3 regions of the Ruegeria sp. B32 genome follow, and region 3 is predicted to be linked to each of the others. Evidence: riboswitches for the same ligand, from Rfam matches in the RefSeq annotation. Region 3 holds a riboswitch; each other region holds the start of a gene.
The links. A riboswitch is a leader RNA that binds a small molecule or an ion and turns the genes downstream of it on or off. The one in region 3 is predicted to bind cobalamin.

Region 1 (3,269 bases), 1.2 Mb from region 3:
AAGGGTCGCAAACGCGATGATGGTTATTCTGCAGACCATGCCGGACCTCAGAGTATCAAGCCAGCGCTGCGCAGCCGATTCCGGCTACGCATCAAACGGGTCAAAGTGCGCCTTCGTCGCCGAGGAACTCGATACCAGCTGTCGCGCCGTCACTGTAGGCAATACAATTCCACGGAGCCCGATCCTCTCCAACCCCAACGGTGACTTGTGTTCCAGCCTCGCTGAAGGCGGATGAGAGCACGACCACCTGCGAATTGTTGGTTGTTTTGGCCACGTCTCGCAGACACGCCTGTTGAGCGGGCGTCAGTTCGGCAGGTGCGCTTGACGTGCTGGTGTCGTCACAGGCCGCTAGTAGTGCGAAACACGTCGCGCCTGAAATCATCATGACTTTCTTAATCACTTTCTTCTCCTCTTGGGTTTGTCGATACATGTGGAATAGGTGGCCTCTTTTTTTTGCGCGCTCACGTCTATGCAGTCATACGAGCATACCCCGGTCTGGTAATTCCCGTTCCAAAAAAGTCTGTCGCCAATGACGTGGCTGGCAGACAGGATTTCTGCTGATCCCCGGGACCGTGAACAAAGCGTGCTGATGTTATGACATTATGGGTAAAAACCGGTGCGAACTTTCGCGGAAGGGTTCGTAAATTTAATCCCGGCACTGCGTCCTCCCAACGCTGATCTTCGTAAAATGCCTTCCGACCGCCAGCACTCACTCCAGCAGTCGGAAGGGCCCGACGAAACGGGCGACAGCGACAACAACGGAGGTAAAGCTAAAGTTGTGTCGAATTCGTATGTTTGAATCAATCACAGGATAAATCAATGATTTTTCCGCGCGTAAATTTTGTACGCTTTCCAACGATAGGCTTCTGCATTCAAAGGGAAAAGGCGAGGCCGCTCACGGAGGCTTGGCAGTCGGCCCGCTTGCGCCGCCGTGTTTCGGGACCTTCCGAGCTATCTTAATCCAGTTGGTCAAAACGACGTGATTCGCGGCCCGGTCTGTCGCTCAGGTGGTGCCGAAGGGTCGCCTGGATACCTCCATTACGTACCCGCCCAGAACGTCGTTGACAGTGCAACCCGATTCATGGATGAGATTGGCGCTGATGGTTCCCGATCGTTTCGGCGGTCGGGTAAAAGGGAATACGGTGCGGCGCCGTTCTGACGCCAATTCCGTGACTGCCCCCGCAACTGTAGGCGGTGTGCGACCCCCGGATGCCACTGGGCCGATAGGTCTGGGAAGGCGGGGCAAGCCATACACCGCGAGTCAGGAGACCTGCCATCATCAAACGCAACTCAACTCGGGCGGGGTGTCCCGGAAGGAGGCCAAGATGGCATTTTCGGCTTACGCCGCTGACATGACTGGTTCCCTTTCCGCCCCGCGATTTCGCGGAGGGCGAAATGAACCGACAATCAACACATAAAATCACGGTTTGCCTATCTTGCCGACCCAAAAGCGCAGCCGTACGCCCCGGGCCTGACCTGATCGGACGATTGCGCGCCGCGCTGGCCGAAGACGACGGTTTGGCAGGTTTTGACGTTTCCGGTGCGGCCTGCATGGCCGGGTGCACCCGACCCTGTACCGTCGCCTATCACGCGCCGGGCAAGGCATCTTACCTGTTTGGCGGCCTGACGTCTGAAGTGACCGGGGCATTGGTGGAATTCGCCCGGCTGTACCAGCAGTTGCGCGATGGATGGTGCAGCTCGGTCGACCGCCCGGCCGGGCTTCGCCACGCGACGCTGGCCCGCATTCCAGCCGCGATGGCTGCGTCTTCGGAAAATGCGGATTGCGCCTCATGAGCGCGCCTTTGCTGTCGGTGAATACCGTCACCTGGGCGCCGCGAAAACGAGCGCCGTTGGTGCTGCACGAGACCAGTTTTGCGCTGATGCGCGGGCAGGTCATGGGGGTTGTGGGGCCGAACGGTGCCGGCAAGACAACCCTTCTGCGGATGATCTACGGCTATCACCGTCCGTCCTCGGGCGACATTCTGGTGGACGGCGTGTCCGTCAAAAGAATGGCCCCCCGGGCGCTGGCGCGTCAGGTTGCCGCCGTGCTGCAGGAGCAGCCCTCGGATTTCGCGCTGACCGTGCGCGACGTCGTGGCGTTGGGACGTGTGCCGCACCGGTTAGGCCTGTCCACGCCCGGCAGTCGTGACCACCAGATCATCGAGTCCGCGCTTCACCGAATGGATCTGCACGGGTTTGCCGACCGTGGGCTGGCCACTCTGTCCGGCGGCGAGCGTCAGCGTGTGATGGTCGCCCGCGCCCTTGCCCAAGAGCCCCGGATTCTTGTGCTGGACGAGCCTACCAACCACCTGGACATCCGCCACCAGCTAGAGGTGTTGCGGCTGATCCGGGACCTCGATCTGACGATCGTCACCTCGCTGCACGACCTGAACTTGGCTGCCGATGTCTGCGACCGTGTTCTGGTTCTGAAGAACGGTCGACCCTGCGGCTTTGGCCCACCCCAGACAGTGCTGAGTGACAGGCTGGTCTCTGACACGTTCGAAGTCACCGCCCGGCAAGAGCAGCTCAGCCTCAGTCACAAACCTCACCTGACCTATCAACTCCCCAATCCCCAACCAGAAGGAAGCTTGAAATGAAACCGACCACCCTGGCCCTGGGCCTTGCTTTGGCCGCCAACACCGCGACCGCGGAAACCACCGTGCAAAGTTGCAATCGAACCGTCACCTTTGAAGAACCGCCCAAGGCGGCGGTCTCGAACGACGTGAACCTGACGGAAATGATGCTGGTGCTGGGCCTCGCCGACCGAATGGTGGGATATACCGGCATTTCCGGCTGGAAGACGTTGGACGAGGACATGCGCGCCGGAGTGCAGCAGCTGCCCGATCTGTCGGCCAAGTATCCCAGCAAAGAGGTGCTGGTCGGCGCAGATGCCGATTTCTATTTCGCGGGCTGGAACTACGGGATGAAAGTGGGTGGCGAGGTGACGCCAGAGACGCTCGAACCTTTCGGGATCAAAGTCTACGAACTGACTGAAAGCTGCATCCATATCGGCGACAAGCCCAAAGCCAGCATGAGCGACATGTACAACGATCTTCTGAACCTCGGTCGTATCTTCGGTGTCGAAGACAGGGCGCAAAAGCTGGTCCAGGGATATAAGGCCGAACTCGCTGAGATCACATTCAGCCTGAATCCCTCGGACGAACCGCTGCGTGTCTTTGTCTATGACAGCGGCGAGGATACGCCGTTCACTGCCGGCCGCTATGCCATGCCGACCGCTCTGATCGAGGCCGCAGGCGGCGTCAACATCA
Region 2 (3,269 bases), 530 kb from region 3:
TGCGGGTATCGACGGCGCATCTCGGCACGCGCTGCGGGCATGTCGATCAGCGCCCAGTCCGCCATCGTGGCCTTCGAGTCTTTCAGCCGCCCGGTCAGCGAATGCTCGAAATCCCGGTAGTCATATGTCAGGCAAGCCATACCGCGCTCGGCGGCCAGCCAGCGAGCAAAGTGCTGATAGTAGTCACGTGGCACTCCTGTTGCGCCGTTCAGCACAACAACGGTTTGCGGCTCGACCGCCGGAGTGTAAAGCCGCGCCGCCAGCTGGGTCTGGCCCGACGGAAACTTAAAGTCTTCCACGTCAACCGCGTGCTGCGAATCCAACATCTTTGCCTCCAAACACTCTGGACCGATCGGTCTAATACTTTGTGTCTGGACCAATTGGTCTAGGCCTGTCAATATTTGGCCTGCATGACCCAACGTCCACCAAACACCAAAGATCGCCTGATCGTGACTGCCGCCAAACTGTTCCAGCGCTCGGGCTATAACGGTGTCGGTCTGGCGGAATTGCTGGCCGAAGCGCAGGCCCCCAAGGGTTCACTGTATCACCATTTTCCAAAGGGCAAGCCGGATCTGGCCCTGGCGGCGGCCAGTTGGGCCTCGGACGGGATGTTGAACATGATCGCTGCGGCATTCGACGACGCCGCGGATTTTCGCGACGGGGTCATCACCCTGTGCCACAAGATCGCGAAGCTGTTCGACACCTCGGCCCAATGGGAGACCTGCCCGATCGCCGCCACCCTGTTCGAAAGCCCCGACAACCGCGCGTTTCGGGAGCATGCCGACCGTCTGTATGAAAGCTGGATCATCGAAGTTCGAAACCACGCCGCGCGGTTCGGAGTTTCCGACCCCGAAAATACTGCGGACACCCTGTTCATCGTGATGCAGGGCGGCTGGCAATTGGCCCGTGCCCGCAGGGATTCGAATGTGCTGCGCAGACTGCCTGATCTGTTCCCTTGGAACTCACTCCGGCAACCGGGCTGAAACCGTCTTGACTCGATCCCGGATACACCGCTAGCGATGAGGGGATGGTTCCCGTGCCGTTTCGGTCCGGGATGAAAAGGGAACACGGTGCGGTCCAACCCGGAACTCCGGAGCGGACCAAGGCCGCGACTGCCCCCGCAACTGTAGGCGGAGAGCGATGCCGAAATACCACTGACCGCAAGGTTGGGAAGGTCGGCAAAGCAAAGACCCGCAAGTCAGGAGACCTGCCATCAAACGTGAAACCGAAACTCGGACGGGGTGTCCGGGCAGGGTCTGGCCTTGAAACCGGCGTCTGTCCAAATCCACCCCGCCCAGCGCGCGGAGGGCGCAACATGATTTGGAAGACCGACACCCATGAATTCGCGGCAACTATCTGCCAGCGCACCGGAAAGACCTGCCCGGCACTGGCGCGCATGGCACGGGCCATCGCGCAGGCAATGGCGACGGCGCAGGCCGCGACATCCCCCGACTTCCAAGTGGAAGGCAGCAGCGAACTGGCCCACTGCGAACATGGCTGCACGGCGCGGTTCGATGCACGTCCCGAACGGATCCGCGTGTATTGCGGAGCGGCCGCCGACACCCCGTCCGACCGCCTTGAAACCTATTCCGACATGCTGTTTGACGACCAGAGCGACGCCCTGCCCGCGCAGGTCATCAGTGATCGACCCTGTGCGATGCTGCAGGCCACAGCGATCATGCCCGTGGTCAGGGCCGAGGGCGAGTTTCGCGCGACCGCCTGAAGGTCAGGTCGCCAGAGCCTCGCGCGCCGGGGCGACGGCCCAGTCCATCTGAGCATCGGTTTCGACTGCGCAGGGGCGTACGGCCCGCAGGCGTTTCAGGGCCTGTTCCGGCTGCTCGCCGCTTTCGATCATCAAGCGCAGAACAACCATGCCCGACCGCCCGCAACCGCCCCGGCAGTGGACCAGCACCCGCCCGCCGCCCGACAGCGCATGGCGGGCGGCGGCGCTGACTTCGGGCCAGCGGCCGGATATCTCGGTCGACGGCGCCGAGAAGTCGGCGACCGGCAGATGTGCCCACCGACAGGCGCGCCGATGGATGTCACAACCCAATTCGCCCGCACCCACGGCAACCAGTTCGGCAAGGGTTGTCATCGAAATCACCAGCCCCGGCGCCCAGGCTGAAATCAGGTCCAGGTCTCCCTCATAATCGCCGCCACCGCCGGGAACCGAGGTCAGGGCCAGCGTACCGCCGCCCACCTGCAATGCATGAACCACAAGATTTGTCATCAGACGTTCCCCCCGAAACTGGCTGATTGAACTTGATCCGCGCAGTATGCCTCACACCGCGCGCTCGCCAAAGCGAAAAACCTGCACCGGCGCTGTGGACGCGGGGCACCGGGAACTCTACCCTGCATCGTCAGTACGAATCCGTCAGAGCAGACATGACCACACAGTCCAGCCCCGCCTATCAGGTTCTCGCCCGAAAATACCGCCCGGAAACCTTTGCCGATCTGGTCGGTCAGGATGCCATGGTGCGCACGCTGAAAAACGCGTTCGAGGCGGACCGGATCGCGCAGGCCTTCATCATGACCGGCATCCGCGGTACCGGCAAGACGACCACGGCCCGGATCATCGCCAAGGGCATGAACTGCATCGGCCCCGACGGCAATGGCGGCCCAACGACCGAACCCTGCGGCCAGTGCGAGCATTGCGTGGCCATCATGGAAGGTCGCCATGTGGACGTGCTGGAAATGGACGCCGCCAGCCGCACCGGCGTGGGCGACATCCGCGAGATCATCGACAGCGTGCGCTATCGCGCCGCCAGCGCGCGGTACAAGATCTACATCATCGACGAAGTCCACATGCTGTCGACCAGCGCGTTCAACGCGCTGCTGAAAACGCTGGAGGAACCGCCCGAGCATGTGAAGTTCATCTTTGCAACGACCGAGATCCGCAAGGTGCCGGTCACCGTGCTGTCGCGCTGCCAACGATTTGACCTGCGCCGGATCGAACCCGAAGTGATGATCGGCCTGCTGCGCAAGATCGCCACCGCCGAGGGCGCGGAAATCTCGGATGACGCGCTGGCACTGATCACCCGCGCCGCCGAAGGCTCGGCCCGGGATGCGACCTCGCTGCTGGATCAGGCAATCAGCCATGGTGCCGGCGAAACCACCGCCGACCAGGTGCGCGCGATGCTGGGACTGGCCGACCGGGGCCGCGTGCTGGACCTGATGGACATGATCCTGCGCGGCGATGCGGCCGGGGCCCTGACCGAACTGGGCGCGCAATATGCCGAGGGCGCCGACCCGCTGGCAGTGCTGCGCGA
Region 3 (3,269 bases):
GTTGGCGTTCAGCGAGACCTCGATGGTAGTGTCGCCCTTGGGCAGGTCCGAAATGTGCATCCAGTTGCCATAAAGCCGGGCCAGCTTGACGCCGTTTACATAGACATGCGCATGGCCTTCGCCGGGCTTGTTGTCCAGCGAGGCGTTCTCCGGCGAGAAGCGGAAGTTTTTTGGCATCACATGCAGGTTCCAACCCGCCATCGGGTCGGGGGAGACGGCGATCTCCAGCCCCGGCGCGTCCGGTCCGGCGGGCAGGTTGATGGCGGCGCTGTGGTCATGGGCCATGGCCTCGGCGTGATGGCCGCCATGTTGGGCGGGGTCGGAATGGTCGTGGCCATCGAAGGTGACGCCGTTGGCCGCGGCCAGCACGAACCCGGCACCCCCACCAAAGACCAGACCGATCGCGAAAAGAGCAAGCGAGCGTGTCATCATGTTTCCTTGAAAAGCAAATGACCCGCCGGTTGGGCGCCGGCGGGTCGTGGGATTTCGGGGATCAGGCCGCGGCTTCGACGCGCTTGCCCTCGCTTTGCCAGAAATACCCGGCAAACGAACCCAGCAGCACCCAGGCCACAAGGCCGACGCCAAAGGCGCGTGCTGCGAACAGGGCCCCGATCTCGGTCGGAACCGGCCCGGTGAACACGTCGGGTTCCGGCGCGCCGATCAGGTGCGGGGCCATCAACAGCACGGCCGCAACCAGATAGCTGACGATGTTGCCACCAAAGGCGATCAGCCACATGGCCACACCAGCAGCCGCGACGGTTGCCCACCACCAGATCTGCCGCGCGAACACGTCGGCTGCGGCAACACCCGGAACCTCGGGGGCCAGGGTGAAGCCCGGCGCCAGGTGAAAGGCGATGAAACCGGCAAGCCCCCATAGCACGCCCGTGCGCCCGTCAACCGGGTGGCCTTGCGCCTCGGCCAGCGACATCAGGGCGACCAGAACCAGCGCATAGCCGGTATAGGTCAGCATGGTGAACACCACGCTCAGCCCGTCGCGGGTCAGGTCCGAGAACATGCCCGGCAGTTCGGGATGGGCCGAGACGGCTTCGGCTCCGAAATGCACCAGCTCTCCGGATTCATAGAGTTCAGCATGCAGCAACACGGGTTGCACGAATACCAACTGCAGCAGGGCGACGATCAACCCGGCTGCAGCACCAGCGAACAACGCGCTGGTCAGAATGCGACTGAACATTGGTTTAGTGGCAGGGGAAGCCGGTTGCGTGGCGCACGTCATGCGCGGCGTCATGCAGCGCCGATGCCTGAACGTGACCAGCCAGGGTGATGATCCCCAGGCCCAGGGCTGCCGCGAACACTGCCGAAAGAATGCCAGCGCGTGCCGTTGATGCGGTTTGCGTTTGTGTCGTCATTTTCTGTCCTCCTGTGCCGCCGCACCCGACGGCCGGTGTTTCATTGTTCGCCTGGCAGGTCTCCTGGCTTGCGGGTCAGCGCCTCTGTTCGCCTTCCCCCCGAACGGATCGGGAGTGGCTGGTTGAACAGGGCTCACCGCTTACAGTCGCGGGGGCGGCTTCGGATTTGACCTGCGCGCAGGCCGCACCAAATTCCCTCTTAGCATCCGGATGTCTCCGGCAGGACCAGACCCGTCCATTTAGACGTGAATGCCGCTGTGGCGCAATCGCCATTTGCGACCTTTCGCGTCAATTCCCGCGCTTTTTCAGAACATAGATATCCATGATCCACTCGTGCCGGGCGCGGGCCTCGGTGCGGGTGCGCAGGATCTCATCGGCCACATCGGCCAGCGGACCTTTGATCAGGATCTGCTCGGGCATACCAACGTAAGCCCCCCACCAGATGTCAAAATCGGCCATGTCCAGCGTCTGGAACGAACATTCGCCATCCAGCATCACCGCAACCGTATCGGCGTCGCTGGGCCAGCCCTCGTCGCGGATGCGCCGGCCGGTGGTCACCAGATAAGGCGCGCCGATCTCGTTGATTGGCATGGCATGGGCCGCCGTCAGCGCCTGCAGCGCCGTGATGCCGGGGATCACCGTGGCGTTCGGCTGCGGGTCCAGCCGCGCCGCGATTCGCAGCGAACTGTCATAGAGCGACGGGTCGCCCCAGATCAGCAGGGCGACGGTGCGCGCCTTGGGGTGCCGGGCCATCGCCTCCTGCCAGCGCAGGGCGATCGCGTCGTGCCATTCATCCACGCCGCGCAGGTAGCCATCTTGCGACCGGCGCTCGGGGATGTCGAAATAGGCGATTTGGGGCGGTGTGCCGGTGACCTTGCGGATGATTTCCTCGCGCACGCCGGCCAGATCGGCCTTGTTGGCGCCCTTGCGCGGGATCAGGATCAGATCGGCCGCGCGGATCGCCTGCGCGCCCTGAAAGGTCACGTGGTCCGGGTTGCCGGTGCCGATTCCGATCAAGACCAGATCAATCATCGTCGAACTCCGCCAACGGACCATAAAGGATCAGCGCTGGCGCGGTGCCGATCTCGGAACCCAGGCGCTCGGCCAAGGCACCGACGGTGGACCGGTGCAGCGACTGCTCAGGCGTCGAGACCGACTCGGCCATCAGCGCGGGGGTCTCCAGCGGCAGCCCATGCGCGTGCAGCGCGCCGGCTAGCAGTGGAAAGGTGCGCTTGCCCATGAACACCACCGTCGTCGCACCCGGGTCGGCCAGCGCGGGCAGGTTCAAGTCCTCGGGAAGCTTCCCGCTGACATCGTGGCCGGTGACGAATTGCACCCGCCGCGCGGTCAGGCGCCGGGTCAGCGGGATGCCCGCAGCCGCAGCCGCCGCAATGGCCGAGGGGATACCCGGAATGATCTCGTACGCGATCCTGGCAGCGCGCAGTGCCACCAGCTCCTCCTCGAGGCGTCCGAACAGGCCGCCATCGCCCGATTTCAGCCGCACGATCCGCTGGCCGGTCTGGGCGTACTCGACCAGCAGGCGGCTGACATGGTCCTGCTTGGGCGAGGGCCGCCCGGCGCGCTTGCCCACGCCCACAAGGTCGGCCTCCTTGCGCGCATGGCTCAGGATCGGCCCGCTGCTGAGATCGTCGAACAGTACCGCATCGGCCTTTTGCAGCCGGTCCACGGCCTTGAGGGTCAACAATTCCGGGTCGCCGGGACCGGACCCGATGAAGGAAACGAAACCGCTCATGCGCTGGCCTCTGCGATCAGATGGAAGAACGTACCGGTGACATGTCCGCGGCGCGATCCGGTCTGCGGACCTTCGGCGCCTTCGGCGTCAAAAACCCGTGCCAAGGGCGCGTCGGGCTGCTCGACGATCGAGGAATAGTGGAACTCGTG

Region 1: it holds a riboswitch for cobalamin, as region 3 does, so the genes downstream of both, K3752_RS00080 (DUF1636 domain-containing protein) here and K3752_RS11540 (CbtB domain-containing protein) in region 3, are expected to answer to the same signal.
Region 2: it holds a riboswitch for cobalamin, as region 3 does, so the genes downstream of both, K3752_RS14170 (hypothetical protein) here and K3752_RS11540 (CbtB domain-containing protein) in region 3, are expected to answer to the same signal.

The regions. Positions count from the first base shown of each region.
Region 1 covers NZ_CP081106.1:14,696-17,964, forward strand. Annotated here, with positions in the region: gene K3752_RS00075 (hypothetical protein) at 101-400, opposite strand; cobalamin riboswitch at 1,085-1,293, shown strand; gene K3752_RS00080 (DUF1636 domain-containing protein) at 1,396-1,794, shown strand; gene K3752_RS00085 (ABC transporter ATP-binding protein) at 1,791-2,597, shown strand; gene K3752_RS00090 (ABC transporter substrate-binding protein) at 2,594-3,269, shown strand, end outside.
Region 2 covers NZ_CP081106.1:2,795,423-2,798,691, forward strand. Annotated here, with positions in the region: gene K3752_RS14160 (alpha/beta fold hydrolase) at 1-326, opposite strand, end outside; gene K3752_RS14165 (TetR/AcrR family transcriptional regulator) at 411-983, shown strand; cobalamin riboswitch at 1,012-1,230, shown strand; gene K3752_RS14170 (hypothetical protein) at 1,316-1,723, shown strand; gene K3752_RS14175 (dual specificity protein phosphatase family protein) at 1,727-2,230, opposite strand; gene K3752_RS14180 (DNA polymerase III subunit gamma/tau) at 2,386-3,269, shown strand, end outside.
Region 3 covers NZ_CP081106.1:2,269,522-2,272,790, reverse strand. Annotated here, with positions in the region: gene K3752_RS11550 (hypothetical protein) at 1-429, opposite strand, end outside; gene K3752_RS11545 (CbtA family protein) at 494-1,192, opposite strand; gene K3752_RS11540 (CbtB domain-containing protein) at 1,197-1,367, opposite strand; cobalamin riboswitch at 1,403-1,612, opposite strand; gene cobF (precorrin-6A synthase (deacetylating)) at 1,656-2,399, opposite strand; gene cobA (uroporphyrinogen-III C-methyltransferase) at 2,392-3,120, opposite strand; gene K3752_RS11525 (cobyrinate a,c-diamide synthase) at 3,117-3,269, opposite strand, start outside.